Regions from separate parts of the Shewanella sp. KCT genome, predicted to be linked through region 2. Evidence: predicted binding sites of a transcription regulator. Region 2 holds the regulator's gene; each other region holds the start of a gene.
What was found. Region 2 encodes LexA, which represses DNA repair genes until DNA is damaged. Its sites were predicted from a motif close to TACTGTATNNNNATACAGTA; they were not measured.

Region 1: a site for LexA is predicted at 2,417-2,436, ahead of AYI87_RS01695 (YebG family protein). Genes of this name have one in related genera too.
Region 3: a site for LexA is predicted at 3,862-3,881, ahead of recN (DNA repair protein RecN). Genes of this name have one in related genera too.

The regions. Positions count from the first base shown of each region.
Region 1 covers NZ_LVDJ01000001.1:368,515-373,787, reverse strand. Annotated here, with positions in the region: gene prc (carboxy terminal-processing peptidase) at 1-684, opposite strand, end outside; gene proQ (RNA chaperone ProQ) at 716-1,360, opposite strand; gene AYI87_RS01700 (GAF domain-containing protein) at 1,633-2,091, opposite strand; gene AYI87_RS01695 (YebG family protein) at 2,109-2,405, opposite strand; gene AYI87_RS01685 (paraquat-inducible protein A) at 2,915-3,541, shown strand; gene AYI87_RS01680 (paraquat-inducible protein A) at 3,534-4,166, shown strand; gene AYI87_RS01675 (PqiB family protein) at 4,153-5,273, shown strand, end outside.
Region 2 covers NZ_LVDJ01000007.1:219,584-224,856, forward strand. Annotated here, with positions in the region: gene coxB (cytochrome c oxidase subunit II) at 1-939, opposite strand, end outside; gene AYI87_RS12325 (cell division inhibitor SulA) at 1,338-1,847, opposite strand; gene lexA (transcriptional repressor LexA) at 1,844-2,461, opposite strand; gene yrfG (GMP/IMP nucleotidase) at 2,580-3,254, opposite strand; gene nudE (ADP compounds hydrolase NudE) at 3,352-3,897, shown strand; gene cysQ (3'(2'),5'-bisphosphate nucleotidase CysQ) at 3,951-4,763, shown strand; gene AYI87_RS12350 (GNAT family N-acetyltransferase) at 4,756-5,211, shown strand.
Region 3 covers NZ_LVDJ01000010.1:67,582-72,854, forward strand. Annotated here, with positions in the region: gene AYI87_RS14545 (phosphatidylglycerophosphatase A) at 1-20, shown strand, start outside; gene AYI87_RS14550 (GFA family protein) at 242-679, shown strand; gene AYI87_RS14555 (hypothetical protein) at 771-1,976, opposite strand; gene recN (DNA repair protein RecN) at 2,180-3,841, opposite strand; gene AYI87_RS14565 (AEC family transporter) at 3,992-4,960, opposite strand; gene AYI87_RS14570 (hypothetical protein) at 5,057-5,251, opposite strand; gene AYI87_RS14575 (YjaG family protein) at 5,251-5,273, opposite strand, start outside.

The DNA.
Region 1 (5,273 bases), on a different contig from region 2:
GTAGCTGGTGTGCGGCTCGACGCTGCGAGAGAAGGCGTTCATCACACCTTGGAAGACATCTTCACTCTTGGTCTGACTCAAACGCTTAATGGCATTGTTGTAGCGCTTCTCGAGCACCTTAACAATCTCATCCCAGTTCTTGCCGGTCAGCTTAAGGTTAAGGGCATCGTACTTGACCCGTTGACGCCACAGCTCATTGAGTTCAGCCTCATCTTTTGGCCAGGCGGCATCTTCTCTGTCGTATTGATAGCTATCGCCGGGGACGTTAAAGTCCATCTCCTTGTCGAGCAAGGATAAGGCGTAGGCAAAACGGTCGTAGCGACGCTGCTGTATCAGATCAAACATCTTGTAGGCGGCAGTGAGATCGCCGCTTTTCAACATGTCGTCGAATTGAGTCGCATAAGGCTTGAAACTGTCGATATCACTCTGAAGCAAGACATTACGGCGATAATCAAGCTGCTTAAGATAGCGGTCGAACACCTGCTCAGAGAAGGCGTCGTCCAGATCGAATCTATGATAATGGGCGCGAGTGAACAGACCCGTCACTCGCTTACTCGCTACTTTATGTTGCGGCTCTTGCGTTAGAGAGGGCAACTCGCTAGATGGAATACTGGGCGTCAGTGCCCATGCCGAGAATCCTACAAAGATGCTGGCAATGGATGCTGCCAGAGTGAGTTTTCGCATCAACAAGTTACTCCTTTTAAACGATGAACAGTTATAACAGGATATGCTCTACCGGGACTTTTACCGTTAATCCTGAATCTAACTGTACTTGAACATCTTCTTTCTTGATGTCCAGGACAACACCTGCAACAGGCGATTTACCTAGTTTGACACTCACGCGTTGATTTGGTTTCAACTCAGTCAGTGTTGCCGGGGTTAAATCCTTTGCCTCAACCTGTGGCTTAGCCGCTTTTGGCGCTGGTTTGTTACTACGCTTAGGCAGTGGCTTCTTGAAGGCTTTCTTCTCTGGCTTAGGACCAGACTTATCTGTCTTCTCTGCTGCCGCTTTCGCCGCACGCTTTGCCTTAGCCTTCTCTTGGCTCTCCTTCAGTGTAGCCTGTGCATGGTCGATATGCTCTTGCTCCAGCTCGCCACACTCGTTGCCGTCGAGATCGACACGCTGTGCCCCAGCCTTAACCCCTTTCAGGTAACGCCAGCTACTGGTGTAACGGCGTAAGGCGATTCTTAATTGCGTTTTACTGACTTTAGAATCATCAGCTAACCTTTCAGCCAAGTCTTGAAACAATCCTATTTTTAGAGGCTTAGTTTCACCTTCAGCGATAAAGCATAAAGGAAATGTTTCATATAAATACGCAAGAATTGCGTTGGTGTCGGTCAACTTTTCTGTTGATTCCATCATTACTTCCACAGTTTAAAAGGGACTACCACCTCGCCGGGTTAACGTCGGCACTGGCGTGTCGTTCATATTGGTTAGACATCGGGTCGCTTATTTGCCTCAGGGCGGCGACCACACAATCCAACATACCTTATCAATTACAGTCAATAAACGCCATGTATTCATTTCAACTAATGAAAAATGTCACGGCGTGTTTTTGAATTCATCAAGCGGCCTATTATAAGGGCGCGCCAGACGAAAGCGACCATCAATTGTGCAAAATTGGTTGTAGTTTAAGCAAATAAAGCCTTTTCCAGACTTTTTACGCAGGACTCTAGCCCCAATTGATCCGCCTCGTCGAAACGAGAGAATGAAGGGCTATCGATATCGAGCACGCCGATCACCTGACCGTCGCGGCGCAGCGGGATGACAATTTCCGAGTTACTAGCGGCATCACAGGCGATGTGGCCGTCGAAGGCATGGACATCTGCGATGCGTTGGGTGGTGTTACTCTGGGCCGCAGTGCCGCAAACCCCTTTACCCATAGGAATACGGGTACAGGCCACTTTCCCCTGGAAGGGGCCCAAAACCAGTTGTTCACCTTGCAGCATATAGAAGCCGACCCAGTTAATATCATCCAGATGCTCGTTAAGCAGCGCCGAGAAGTTCGCCATCGCGGTAACGAGATTGTCTTCGCCGCTAAACAGGGCTTCAACTTGACGGGTAAGCGTCGTATAACAAGGTGTACTCATACAAATTTCCTAACAATTTATGTTTTCGTTTCAGCTTTTGATTCTGCTTTTTTCGCAGGTTTCTTAGCCGGTGCAGCCTTTGTCACTGCGCCACCTTTTAAGAGTCCCATGAGCTGATCTTTATGTTCTGCCATGTAGAAACAGAGTTGTTCCAATGCATTTTCATCTAAGCCTAAATCAACTTGCTCGATAAAAGGAAGAAGATTATCCGCGATATCGAGCATCTTATCGTAGGCATCCGCCTCCTTCTTAGATGTGAATGTCATCTTCTCCACCCCTTCTCTGACTACGACAAATTTCGTTATAACTGCCATATCCGCCCTCACACTGTTTTTATATACAGTTGTAGAATCTCATAAATACAACTTCTTATGCAAGTCTCAAACTTTATCTGTTAGAATCTGCGCAACTATTGGCTCCGGATTTGGGAGCCACCTTATTAGGGCCTGTTGATCTTTCAAGTTTAATTTTTGTTCAATCTAAACGCGTTTTGCGCGAGGCGAGAGTCATGAAGCATAGTTACTCTATGTGAATGGCGAGCAACAAAGTGCAGCGCGCGTTTAGATGAACCCGTTGGGCAGCTTTTGTAGGCCATTTCTACTGCGTTATCGCCCGTTGGTGTAGAATACTACACAACACAGGCTCTGCCTTGTATAAACCACCTACAAATTGCTGCAAAAACAAACAGCAAAGATCAATAGGCCCTAGGTATTTCAATAGATTGACTATAGTAATATCTTATAGGCAATAGATTACTGGTCTATATCAAGAAATTTGCACTCTTGCTATGGCCTTAGATGACAGGAAGCGCCCCAGAACAGATATGAAAACAGAGGTGTTAGATAAGAGTATCGTTCTCTGCCGTGCTTGCGATCTGGTCGTGAGAAAACGCGCTTTGCCAACGGGTGTGCGGGCCCTCTGCCCTCGCTGCCACACTAACCTCTATGATACCCCTTACTGCTCCATCAACGGCATGTTGGCCCTGTGTATCACGGCGCTGGTGCTCTATTTTCCCGCTAACTTTTTCCCAGTGCTGGAGATGCACTTCCTGGGCAGTATTCGTACCACTACCATAGCCGGCGGCGCCATGGCCGTTGCCTCCCAGGGCTATTGGGTGGTGGGCATCGCCGTATTAGTTGCAGCGGTGATTGCCCCCGGCCTGCTTATTCTATCGATTCTGACCCAAGTACTTATTGTCAAATACCGACTCAAGGTACCCTTCTTTCGCAACATCTATAAGAAGCTACTGAAACAGCACAGCTTATTGGCCCAGCTCTCCATGCTGGAGATCTATATGATCAGCATCTTCGTCTCGGTATTTCAGCTCTCCGATTACACCGACCTCTATTTCGGTATCGGCACCTTCTGTTTCACCATGCTGTTTATCATGGTGATCTTCATGCAGCGGGAATATGACATAGAACATATGTGGAGTGTGCTGGATGAGTAAGCTCAGCAGGCCTCCCCAGGGCGAATCATTGGGGCTAACCAACTGCCCCACCTGCAAGTTCCTCTGCCATCTGGAACAGGGTAACTGCCCGCGCTGCGGACAGGCGGTGCAGAGCCGGGATCGCACCAGCGTACAGAAAAGCTGGGCGCTGCTGATCACCGCCGCCATCTTGCTGTTTCCGGCCAACCTCTACCCCATCACCATCATGACCAGTCAGGGGCAGGTACGCCAGGACACCATCTTCAGCGGCATCAACCATCTGGTGCATCTAGACCTATTACCTATTGCCATTATTCTGTTTACCGCCAGTATCTTAGTACCCATGTTGAAGATTTTTGGTCTGGCGCTCTATCTTACAGCGATCAGCTATCGCCTGCCGATCTCAAAAAGGACACTCATGGCCGGCTTTCATATCATCGAATGGATAGGCCGCTGGTCCATGCTGGATCTGTTTGTGATCTCCATTACCGCGGCGCTCATTAACATGGGACAGATTTGGGATGCTAAACCGGCGCCGGCAGCCACCGCCTTTGCCTTGGTGATCCTGCTGACACAACTGGCCGCAAAAGTATTAGACACGCGTTTACTCTGGGACCGATTGGAATCGAAAGATGACACAAATTGAAACACCAAAAGTCGTTAAGAAAAAACTCTTCTCTCCCATCTGGCTACTTCCCCTGATCGCCTTGGCGTTGGGGGCCTGGCTGGGTATCAAGAGTATTCGCGAATCCGGCGTCGAGGTGCGCATTCATTTCCCCAGCGCCACGGGGATAGATGTGGGTAAGACACTGGTCAGGTATCAGGGCCTCACCGTGGGTAAGGTTGTTGATATCAGTATCGACGACCAGCTTCAGGGCGTTTACGTAGATCTGCTGATGGATTACCGCTCAACACCTTTCCTGCGCGATGAGACCAAGTTTTGGTTGGTAACCCCAAAGGCCTCGATCACCGGCGTCGAGGGGCTAGACGCCCTCTTCTCGGGCAATTATATCGCCATTCAACCTGGCGAAGGGGATTACAAAAACGAATTTACCGCCGAAGATCAGGCCCCGCCTGTGGCGCCAGGCTCAGACGGCTTGATGATAGAACTCACCAGCGCATCGCTTGGCTCCTTAGATGTGGGCTCCCAGGTGTTTTATCGTCAGATCCCGGTTGGCAAAATAGTCAGCTACCGCCTGGTGAACGACGACAGCATCCTCTTCAATGCCTATATAGAGAAAAAATATGCCCATCTGGTGAAGCAAGACTCACGCTTCTGGAACGTCTCGGGCCTAGCGCTGGACGCCTCGCTCTCAGGCATCAAGGTCAAAACAGAGAGCCTGTCGGCTATCCTCGCCGGCGGCGTCAGCTTCTCATCCCAGGGCAGCAGCGAACAGGCTAGCGTCAATCAGACTTTCACCATCTTCGAAGATAAGGAACATGCCCTCGGTGGCATCACCTTTAGCCTCACGGCCGACGATGCCGATAGCCTAAGCACGGGCGCCGACATCGTCTATCGCGGCATCAGTATCGGCCAGATCACCCAGACTCATCTAACCGACTCGGGTGTGCGCTTCGATGCCAGCATCGCCACCCAATACGCCGAGCTGTTAGGCACAGACAGCCAATTCTGGCTCGAAGGCGCCGAACTTTCCCTCAGCGGCATCAAGCATGCCAGCCGCCTGGTGACTGGCAATGTGGTAGCCTTCCTACCGGGCAGCGGCGAGCACCAGACCAGCTATCCACTGCTGGC
Region 2 (5,273 bases):
CTTGATGATTGGGCTGCCTATGAGTGACGGGAAGACGCCAGGTAAGCCGGCACCATTTGGCTGGTGGCAGGCGGCGCAGCGGGCCATATAGACCTGTTCGCCCTGGGTCATCAGCTCTTCTTTCGACAGGGTTTTCGACAAGGCTGCTTGCGCCTCGGCGGCGGCCGCGCTGGCTTGTGCCTCCTGCTCGACAATCCAGTTGTCGAAATCGGCTTCAGAAAGTACCTGCACCACGATTGGCATGAAGCCGTGATCCTTACCGCAAAGTTCGGCGCACTGGCCACGGTAGATGCCTGGCTTGTCGATGCGGGTCCAGGCCTCGTTGATGAAGCCTGGGTTAGCGTCTTTCTTCACCGCGAAGGCCGGTACCCACCAGGAGTGGATCACATCCTCCGAGGTCATCAGGAAGCGGATCTTACGATTGACCGGCAGCACCAGTGGCTTGTCGACCTCCAGCAAATAGTGTTCGCCTTTGGTCTCCTTACCTTCTATCTGTTCTCTGGGGGTCGCCAGCAGGCTGTAGTAGCTGATGTCTTGGTCAAAATAGCTGTAGTGCCATTTCCATTGGGAACCTGTGATCTTGATGGTGAGATCGGCATTGCTGGGATCTTCCATGGCGATGAGGGTCTTGGTGGCCGGGATGGCCATGAGGATCAAGATGACAAAAGGAACGAGCGTCCAGGCGATCTCTACCTTAGTGCTCTCATGAAAGTTTGCCGCGACGGCACCCTTGGAGCGCCTATGGTTGATGATGGCGTAGATCATCACCCCAAAGACGACTAGGCCTATGGCACAGCAGATATAGAGAATCGTCATATGAAGGCTAAACACCTTATTGCTGATCTCTGTGACCCCTGATGTCATATTCAGGGGCATATCTGCTGCGAGTATGGTGGGCGTAAATAGCAACGCCAGCAAACAACACAACACTTGCTTCACTAGACTTCTCCTCTGTCAATTGCGAAGGCAACTACAAAGAAGAGCCACACAGTATGTCTCGGCTCTATGCAAACTCTTCAGTTCCCAAAAAAGCAACGATGACTTCAAAGTGCGTCGGTGGTGAATCTCTTGTTCTGCTGGTGGTGACCACGCTTGCACTTACGGCTGAATATATCAGACCAATTTCAGCTTCTGTGGGCGAGGTATTACAGGTTCATTTTCGCCGCTCAAGCCGACAACCAAATTGTGCGATATAACAAATAATCGTTGATATCTCTTACTAACTTAATGGCTGTTTAAATATTGATCAAGATCACTTTTATTTTATTTTTCTAAACAAAACAGACACAAAAACGCCCCTGGCGGGGCGTCTGTATGGAAAGGTAAAGCGCGGAATATCAATGCAGCGAACTGAACAGACTCAAGGTCTGGCCGCCGAGATCCTCTTGGGGAAAAGGGTTGGCAGGTAAGTGACCATTCGCATCTTCGATTACCACCCCCAGGGCGCGGGTATTCTTGGCAACTATCTGTAGGCGACGACTGTCACGGGCATCCAGGGTTTGTGCCCAGCAGATCACCGCACTGGATGTACCACTTGTGAGGGCTTTTTCCATCGCCCACAGGGTTTCGACCTCATCCTTGGTGTGTACCAAGAGGATGCGATCCATACGCACACCGCCGTCGGCCAGCATCTGCTTGTAGCCTATATTAGGTGGGCTGATTAACACCACCCATTGTCCCTGCTGACTGAGTCGAGCCAGTTCCGGGGTGAGGGCCTGCAGCTCCTGCTTGCCCTGGGTCGAACTTGCCGTAGTCGAGATAGTGTTGCCATCGCCGCGCTTTAGTGAGCTGTCGAGATCGACCCACAGTCCTGGATGGCGTGGCGCCATACCCATTAGGTTGTTCATTGCCAGTCTCCATTTCGAATAACGCCGACGGCCAGGCCTTCGATGCTCAGGCTCTGGGTGGTGAGGTCCACCACGATAGGGGAATACTCTTCATTTTCGGCATGCAGATAGACGGTACTGCCACGTTTCTCGAAGCGTTTAACCGTTACATCATCTTCCACGCGGGCCACGACTATCTGGCCGTTTCTTGCCTGTTCGACCTTATGTACCGCCAGTAGGTCGCCCTCGAGAATACCTATATCTTTCATACTGTCACCCCTGACGCGCAGCAGAAAGTCGGCGCTGGGGCGGAACATGCTAGGGTCAACCTGATAGTGTTGTTCCACATGCTCTTGGGCCAGGATAGGCTCACCGGCGGCCACCTGACCTATGAGGGGCAGGCCGAGATCTTCAGGCTCTTCCTCTTGGGTCAGCTTGATGCCACGTGAGGTGCCGGGCATGATCTCGATGCAGCCTTTCTTGGCCAGGGCCTTGAGGTGTTCCTCGGCGGCGTTGGCGCTCTTAAAGCCTAATCGACGCGCAATCTCGGCACGGGTAGGCGGCATGCCCGTGTCGGCTATATTGCGTTTTATCAGATCTAAAATCTCGGCTTGTCTTGGGGTTAAGGGTCTCATGATTAATCCTGTCTTTCCATACAGTACCTGTCAGTATATACAGTATTTTATACAGTGCAAGTATTAACCAGATTTTCTCCCAATCCCATCAAGCGATTAGCGCCTAAAGTGTGATTGATTAGCCGAGATGCGTCTGTTCAAGTGAGAGCAGTAGATGATGGTAATCGTCGATGGCCGGGAAGTCGGCAAACTGCTTGTGAGGCTTCTGGCTGTCGGGATTCTTGATCCCCAGCTGGTAGCCAACGCCGGCCTGCTTGGCCGCCTGCAGTATGGGCTCGCTGTCGTCGATAAACAGGCAACGGCTGGGATCCAGGGAAAACTGACTAAACAGGTGACGCCAAAATTGTGGGTGTTCCTTGGGATAGCCGGTTGCGTGACTCGAGAGCATCTCATCGAGCCCGTTAGCCAGATCTGTATGCTCGAGTTTCAGCGCCAGGCTGTGGGGATGGGCATTGGTGACCAAGATGCGCCGCTTGCTGTGTCTGGCCAGTGCGGTGAGAAAGGGCATGCTGTCCTGACGCAGCTGGATCCGGTCGACCAGAGTGTGGTGCAAAGCCAGAATGTCCAGACCCAGCTCCTGTTGCCAATATTCCAGGCAATACCACTCCAGGGTGCCGAAGACCTTGGCGTAGGCTGTCTCCACTAGTTGTTGGGCGTCGGCCTTAGGGATCTGCCTTTGTTCACACAAGGCCTGAGGCACCAGACTGAGCCAGAAATGGTTGTCGAAATGCAGATCCAACAGGGTGCCGTCCATATCCAGCAGCACGGTATCTATCTTATTCCAGGGAAACATAAATCGAGTAAAAAAATTCCTTGGTTTGAGTTGTGGATTAGGCCCATCATAGTAAGATTGAGTGGTTAAGCAAACGCCATTTTTATCAGGAAGTTTCATGCCGGACAAAAAGCCGCAGATCCTACATGCCGAAGTTGTTGCCCAGAGCCGTCTGTTTCAGATAGAGCAGGTGCATTTAAAATTTTCGAACCAGGTTGAGCGTCAGTATGAGCGCATGAAGGGCAACGCCCGCGGCGCCGTGATGGTTGTGCCTGTGCATGGCGAGGAGTTACTGCTGGGGCGCGAATATGCGGCGGGCACCCACAGCTATGAGCTGGGCTTTCCCAAGGGCCTGGTGGATCCCGGCGAGACTCATGCCGAGGCGGCCAACCGTGAACTGCAGGAAGAGATAGGTTTTGGCGCCCGTAAGCTGACCCATCTGATGGAGTTGAGCCTGGCGCCTGGCTACTTTGCCAGCAAGATGCAGATCTTCGTCGCCGAAGATCTGTATGAGAGTCGATTGCAGGGTGACGAGCCTGAACCCATAGAGGTGGTACGCTGGCCATTGAGCCAGTGGTCTGAGCTGTTATTAGAAGATGATTTTTCCGAATCTCGAAGCGTTAGCGCCTTGTTTTTGGCACAGAAACATCTAAAACTAAAGTAGTTAATTCAAATTTTCATATTAGGCATTGCCAGATGTAGGCTGTTGGAGTTGTGATGAAGCCAGAAGAGTATGTTGAGCAGGCGATTTCGATTGCCATCGAGGCGGGTGAGGCCATCAAAGGTATCTACCTCGAGGGCAGTTTTGACAAAGAGGTGAAATCCGACAATACCCCGGTAACCTCAGCCGATATCGCGGCCCATAAGATCATCTCTTCCCAGCTAAGCAGCCTTACCCCTGAGATCCCCGTCCTCTCAGAAGAAGCGGCCGACATTCCCTTCTCCCTGCGCGCCGACTGGCAGCGTTACTGGTTGGTTGACCCTCTCGATGGTACCGGTGAGTTTATCGCCGGTAGCGGCGACTTCTCGGTGATCATCGCCCTGGTCGAGCACAACCGCCCCATCATGGGGATCGTCTATGTGCCCATGACGGGTGTGGTCTACTATGCCGTGGCAGGTCTGGGTGCCTACAAGCGCAGCAGCAAGGGCGAGGTGCGTATCGCCAGCAAGCAGCTGACCAAAGACGATGAGCCCTGCCTGCGTCTGGCGGTGAGCCGCCGTCAGGATCCTCAATCTGTGTTGAAGCTCTTCAATCATCCTAAGCATTGTGAACTCGTGGTGCTTGGCGGTGCGGCTCTAAAGAGCTGCCTGGTGGCAGAGGGCCGCGCCGACTGTTATGTGCGCATCGGCCCAACCGGCGAGTGGGACACAGGTGCGGCGCAGATCATCATCGAAGAGGCCGGTGGTCAGGTGATGGACCTCGAGCTGCAGCCGCTGAGCTACAACGAGCGCGAATCACTGGAGAACCCCAATTTTATCGTTGTGGGCTCGACTCACCTGCCATGGGATGAGCTGTTAACCGGTGAATAACCCAAGCATTATCAGTGTCGAGGCGGCTTGTAAGACTCAGCTGCCAGGGATCTATCGCCTCGAGCAGGGGCTCTTTGGCGACCATGCCTACCCGGATTTTTTCTTTCGTCAGAGCTTCGATTGCTGGCCGAGCGGGCTGCTTGTCGCCTGCGACGACACTGATCGCCTACTCGGCTACATCTTGCTGGCAAGGAGTGAACAGGCCGACTGCGCCTGGATCCTCTCTGTGGCCGTCGACGATGCCGCTCAGGGTCGGGGCATAGGCAGTCGCCTGATCACCGATGCCCTAAGTGCGCTGCCAGATAGCGTGACCCAGGTAAAACTCACGGTAGCGCCGGAGAATCCCGCCAGACACCTCTATGCCAAGCTGGGCTTTGTCGAGCAGGGGCTGGAAGCCGATTATTTCGGCCCGGGCGAAGACAGGATCCTCATGATACTCCATCGATAAAATCCTACTTATTACCTACCCGGTGAAAAATAATCTTATTGTGAACATTGTTTTTTATTTTG
Region 3 (5,273 bases), on a different contig from region 2:
TTGTCTATCTGGCGGGATAGTAATTGGCTTGTCCAACTGTCGTTAAGTTCAAATTGAGTTCAAGTTAAGTTCAAATTTAGTTCAAATTTAGATCAAATTAAGTCCCGAGTGTCGAAGGCCACAGCGTCAAGACAGTCGGGATTTTTGTTTTTAACACACCAGCAATGATTTGATTTGTTGCTGCGCTGGCTGCATGCTCAGTTTTAACTTTTAGTTGCTTTCAGGCAAGAGGAGACAGGTTATGGATGATGAGAGCCCTAATCAAAACAGGTCGGACGTTGAGTTCAGTGGCAGCTGTCTTTGTGGAGGCGTGGCCTTTAGCTTAGTGGGTCATTTCGATGCATTTTATTTGTGTCACTGTAACCGCTGTCAAAAAGGCACAGGCTCGCTGCATGGGGCCAATCTGTTTTCCAATCATTTGGCCCTTGACTGGCGGCGTGGCGAGGCGTTGCTGCAAACCTTTAAGGTGCCGAACAGTCGTCATAGGCGCTGCTTCTGTAAGGTGTGTGGCTCGCCTATGCCTTATCGGCTGGAGGCGTTAAATCTGGTCGTGGTGCCTGCAGGCTGTCTGGATGTCGAGGTGCCCATTGCGCCGACGGCAAAGCTGTTTATGGCAGAGCGGGCAAATTGGGGGAAGGAGCTCTCATTTGTGCCCGGTTTCGATCGTCTACCGGAATAGCATTTTAGCGCTGAAAATTTTTGGCATTTAGTATCCCCTGAAGCTGATCAGGGGATCCGCTGTGATGAAGGAAAAAGAAACTGTAGGCTCGTTATTCTGGTGAGCTCTCCCTAGGTTTCTCTTCACTAACCTCTGTCACCATCTCTGCTGAGATGGCAGGAGTCGTTAAGCGGGTAACAAGCTCGGCGCGCAGCAATTCCACCTTGTTAGCCGTTGCCTGGTAACTCTCGAATGAGGAGATGCCAGAGCAGAGGATAAATTTCCCCATGGGATTATAGGCATAGGCTTTTAGGGTTGATAGCGAGAGATCGTTAGGGCACTGCTTGATGTTTGCCTCGCCGGTTAAGATATCTGCATAACGGTTAGCAGTATCCTGTTGCTTTAACAGGGGCATGAGCAGGGTTTCGGTAATCTTAGTGGTAAAATCGGCCTTTTCACCCGCCTCAAAAGATTGTGTCATCTTAGTCAGGAAGTGCCACTCACCACGTTTGGCTCGATCAAGTGCTAGCACCTCTCCTGGAATAGGGGCCAGCCAGAGGCTAGGTAAGCTAGTATCCTCACCCTCTGTTGGCATTTGACTGATGAGCAGTTCACCCAGTTTCATGTTTTGTTTGAGCGCCGAGATGGCGAGGAATTTATTGCCTAGCATGTTGATCTGCATCGCTGCCAGCTGCCAGAACTGCATATCCTTGTCTATGGCGGCGATGAGAGAGGCTGAATCCGTGCCATTGAAGTAGGCCTCGACAAGAAACAGCTGCTGTGCGGCGATCAAATGTTGCATAGGTAGCAGATCGCTATACATGTTGAAGCGGGTATCATCCTGCCATTTGCCGAAAGAGAGCAGGGCGCGATAGCGCTCAATTAGCCAGGCATAGTCATCGAGTGTGGCCTTAAGGGTTTCTGGTTCGGCCAATAGGGGAGCACACTCATCGAGATAGTCTTCTTGTTTGAGGCAAGTGGGAATAGCCCATTCGGGGCGCTCGAATTTTTCATGTGCCGTCTGTGATGGCCTTTGCATAGCCTCCAGTTGTCTGAGCACTTGATAGCGTTCAAGCCCGATCGCCATGGGGTCATCATCTTTCGGCGCATCAAAGCCAAAGGCGTAAAGATAAGGGTTGTTTTCAAGATGCTGACTCAAGGCGGCCTCTTCGGCATTTACCTGCTCAAGAAAGGCGCTGGCCTGCGCTGATGGCGCGCTATCTTGCAGATTAATTAGCAGCAAGATGAGATAGCCGCCGACGGGAATGAGTAGCAGGGTAAATAAAATCCATTTCAGGGCACGAAAAAAGTGTCGCATTTCAGATCCTTGTGGCTTGTAACTTAGTGTCGACGGCAAAGGCCTCAGTTTATCAGAGTCTCTTAGCGGTGCAACAGCGCTACATTAGCGGCGCAATAGGCACGCCTCAGAGGTGCTTATGAAATGAAAAGCGCGGCTTGAATCTTGCCGCGCTTGCGTTCGCTAACCTGCCTAATGATCGCCAATTTTTTAATCTATCTGGCTTAGCCCTGCAGTAACTCCTTGGCGTTGGCCAGAGTGTTGTTGGTGATGACGTCACCACCAAGCAGGCGCGCCAGCTCTTCGATACGCTGTCCCTTGTCCAGCGGCACCATAGAGGTCTCGGTTTGTCCCGCCTTGCTCTGCTTGTTAACGAACATATGCTGATGACCATTGCCGGCGACCTGAGGCAGGTGGGTGACACAGAGTACCTGGGTGGACTCGCCCAGGGCGCGCAGCATCTTGCCCACCACGGCGGCGGTCGGGCCTGAGATCCCCACGTCGACCTCGTCGAAGATGAGGGTCGGGGTGGCGACCTTCTTGGCGGTGATCACCTGGATGCCCAGACCGATACGCGACAGCTCGCCGCCCGAAGCTACCTTGGCGATGGGTTGTAGCGGCTGACCTGGGTTGGTGGTCACCTGAAACTCCACAGTGTCGCAACCGTTGGGTGACATCATCTCGGGGTTGAACTGCACGTCGATGATAAACTTGCCCTTGGGCATGCTGAGCTCATGGATAGAGCGGGTAACCTGCTTGTCAAGCTCCTTGGCGTAACGCTGGCGGCTCTGGCTGAGCTTCTGGGCATGCGCGATGAAGCTCTCGCGGCAACTCTCGAGTTGCTGGGCGATCTCATCGAGCTTCTCCTCATCCGAGTCCAGCTCGCTCAGCTCCTGGCTTAGCGCCTGGTGATGCTGATAGAGATCTTTGGCGTTCACATGGTGCTTACGTGCTAGCATCATGATCTTCGACAGGCGCTGCTCCAGGGCGGCAAAATGATCCGGGTCCAGCTCTAACTTATCTAGGTAGCGTTGCAGCTCGCTGCTGCTCTCCTGTACCTGGATCAGGGCATCGTTAAGCATGTTGCCCACCCCTTTAAGCTCAGGATCGTAACTTTCGAGCTCCTGGGCCTGATCTAGACTCATGTTGAGCAGCGACTCTATGGCGCCCTCTTCGTTATCCTGCAGCAGGTAGAGGGTGCGCTGGCAGGCCTGGATCAGGGCAGTGCCATTGGCCAGTTTCTTATGCTCGGCCTCTATCTCGTCAAACTCTTCTTCGCCCAGGGCGAATTCGTCCAACTCTTCGACCTGATATTGCAGCAGCTGCTTGCGGGCGATGCGCTCATGTTGCGACTGCTGTAGCTGGCTCAGCTCCTTTTGGATCAGCTTGAAGCGCTGGTAGCTGGCACTGCAGGCCTCGAGCAACATCTTGTGGTTGGCATAGCTGTCGAGCAGAGTAAGTTGATGCTCACTCTTTAACATAGCGTGGTGGGCATGTTGGCCGTGAACGCCGATAAGCAGCTGGCCCAGGGCGCGCATCTGATTGAGGGGTACAGGGTTACCGTTGATGTAGGCGCGTGAGCGACCGTCGCTGCCTATGGTGCGGCGCAGGATACATTCGTCGTCTAGCTCAAGGTCATTGTCTTCTAACCAACGTTTGGCCAGCGGGATATCGTCGAGGGCGAAGCGGGCACTGACTTCGGCCTTGCTGGCGCCCGGTCTGACGGTATTGGCATCGGCGCGATTGCCCAGGCATAAGCCTAAGGCATCGATGGCAATCGACTTCCCCGCGCCGGTTTCGCCTGTGATACTGGTCATCCCAGACTTAAAGTCGAGTTCTAAAAAGCGGACAATGGCAAAGTTATTGATGCTGAGCTGACAAAGCATGATGACATCCTTTTACAAAGTACTGTATTCATGCACAGTATATACTGAATTTTTATACAGTAAATACCTGTGTGCTTTTTACCCATGAAAATAAGTTTTAGGCTCTGCAGTCCGACAAAACAAGCCTGTTCGTTAGAACAAGCCTATCCGTTATAAAAAGCTTGCGCTGCCCGAGTCCAGCCAATGGTGCAGTAGCGGAATGGTGGCAAAGCTGATCACTATCCCCAGACTGATGGTCTGGGCGCTACTGGTGGCGCCGACGTTGAATCTGTGGGCCAGCAGGTAGACGCTGGCGGCGGTGGGCAGGGCGGCCAGAATCACCCCCATCTGCAGCAGTTGTCCGCTAACCCCTAAGGCGCCCAGCAGCAGATAGGCCAGCAGCGGCTGTAGTAGCAGCTTACTCAGGTTGAGCATGGCCAGCTCGGCAAGGCGTGACTGTATGCCGGCGGCGTTTCTGCCCCCCTGATTGGCCTTGCACAGCACCATGCCGATGGCGAACAGGGCGCAGGGGCTGGAGGTCATGCCGAACTGCCTGATGATCTCGGCGATGGGGCGATAAAGCTCTATATGGGCGGCGGATATCGCTACGCCAGCCAGGCTTCCCAGTATGATGGGGTTTTGAATGAGGGCGAAAAATACTGTCTTGAGTGCGCTATCTGTCTGTCCCTGAAACAGCGCCAGCTGGGCCAGCACTATGGCAAATACGGTTACCGATAAAAGGCTAGCCAAGGCGGCTGCGGCCAACGCCAGTTGATCGCCGGGAAACAGCATCATCATCAGCGGAATGCCGATGAAGGAGGTGTTACCAAAGGTGGTGTTGAGGGCGCGAATGGCCGCGAGGGGCTTATCCTTGGGCTGTAACCAGAGTGACAGCAGGCCGGTTAGCAGATAGATAAGTGTCATGGCCAGGCTGTAGCCGCCAATAAATCCCCAGTTGGCAATCTCTTCGATCGGGGTCTCGGCCAGCACTATCATCATGATCGCCGGAAAGGCGATGTAATAGACATACTGATTGAGGACGTTGTCGCTGCCCTCGGGCAGTAGCCGCGCCTTTTGCACGATAAAGCCGGTGACCATGATGCCAAACACGACAAAGAGTGGCGAGAGAGTGGTTAACATAGGGAGGCGACTTCCTTGGCTTGGATCCGAGCGGTGATAAACCGAATACGCCGTTAGGGTATCACTTTGCCCGCCGCGTCCCTATAACGCTAAAGTCTAATGCTTGGGGCTGGAGCGCCGATGGAATGGCTTAGGTGGCGGCAATATCCCCAGCTCCTGGTAGAAATGGATCTGGCGCCTGAGCTCAAACAGGGAGCCGATGCGTCGCTGCTCCCCTAGGGTGAGGCACCAGGTATTTGTTAACCCATCTGGGTTGGTGAGCACAAATCCCTGGTAAATAAGTTTGCGCATTAGGCGCCCGCCGATATCCCTA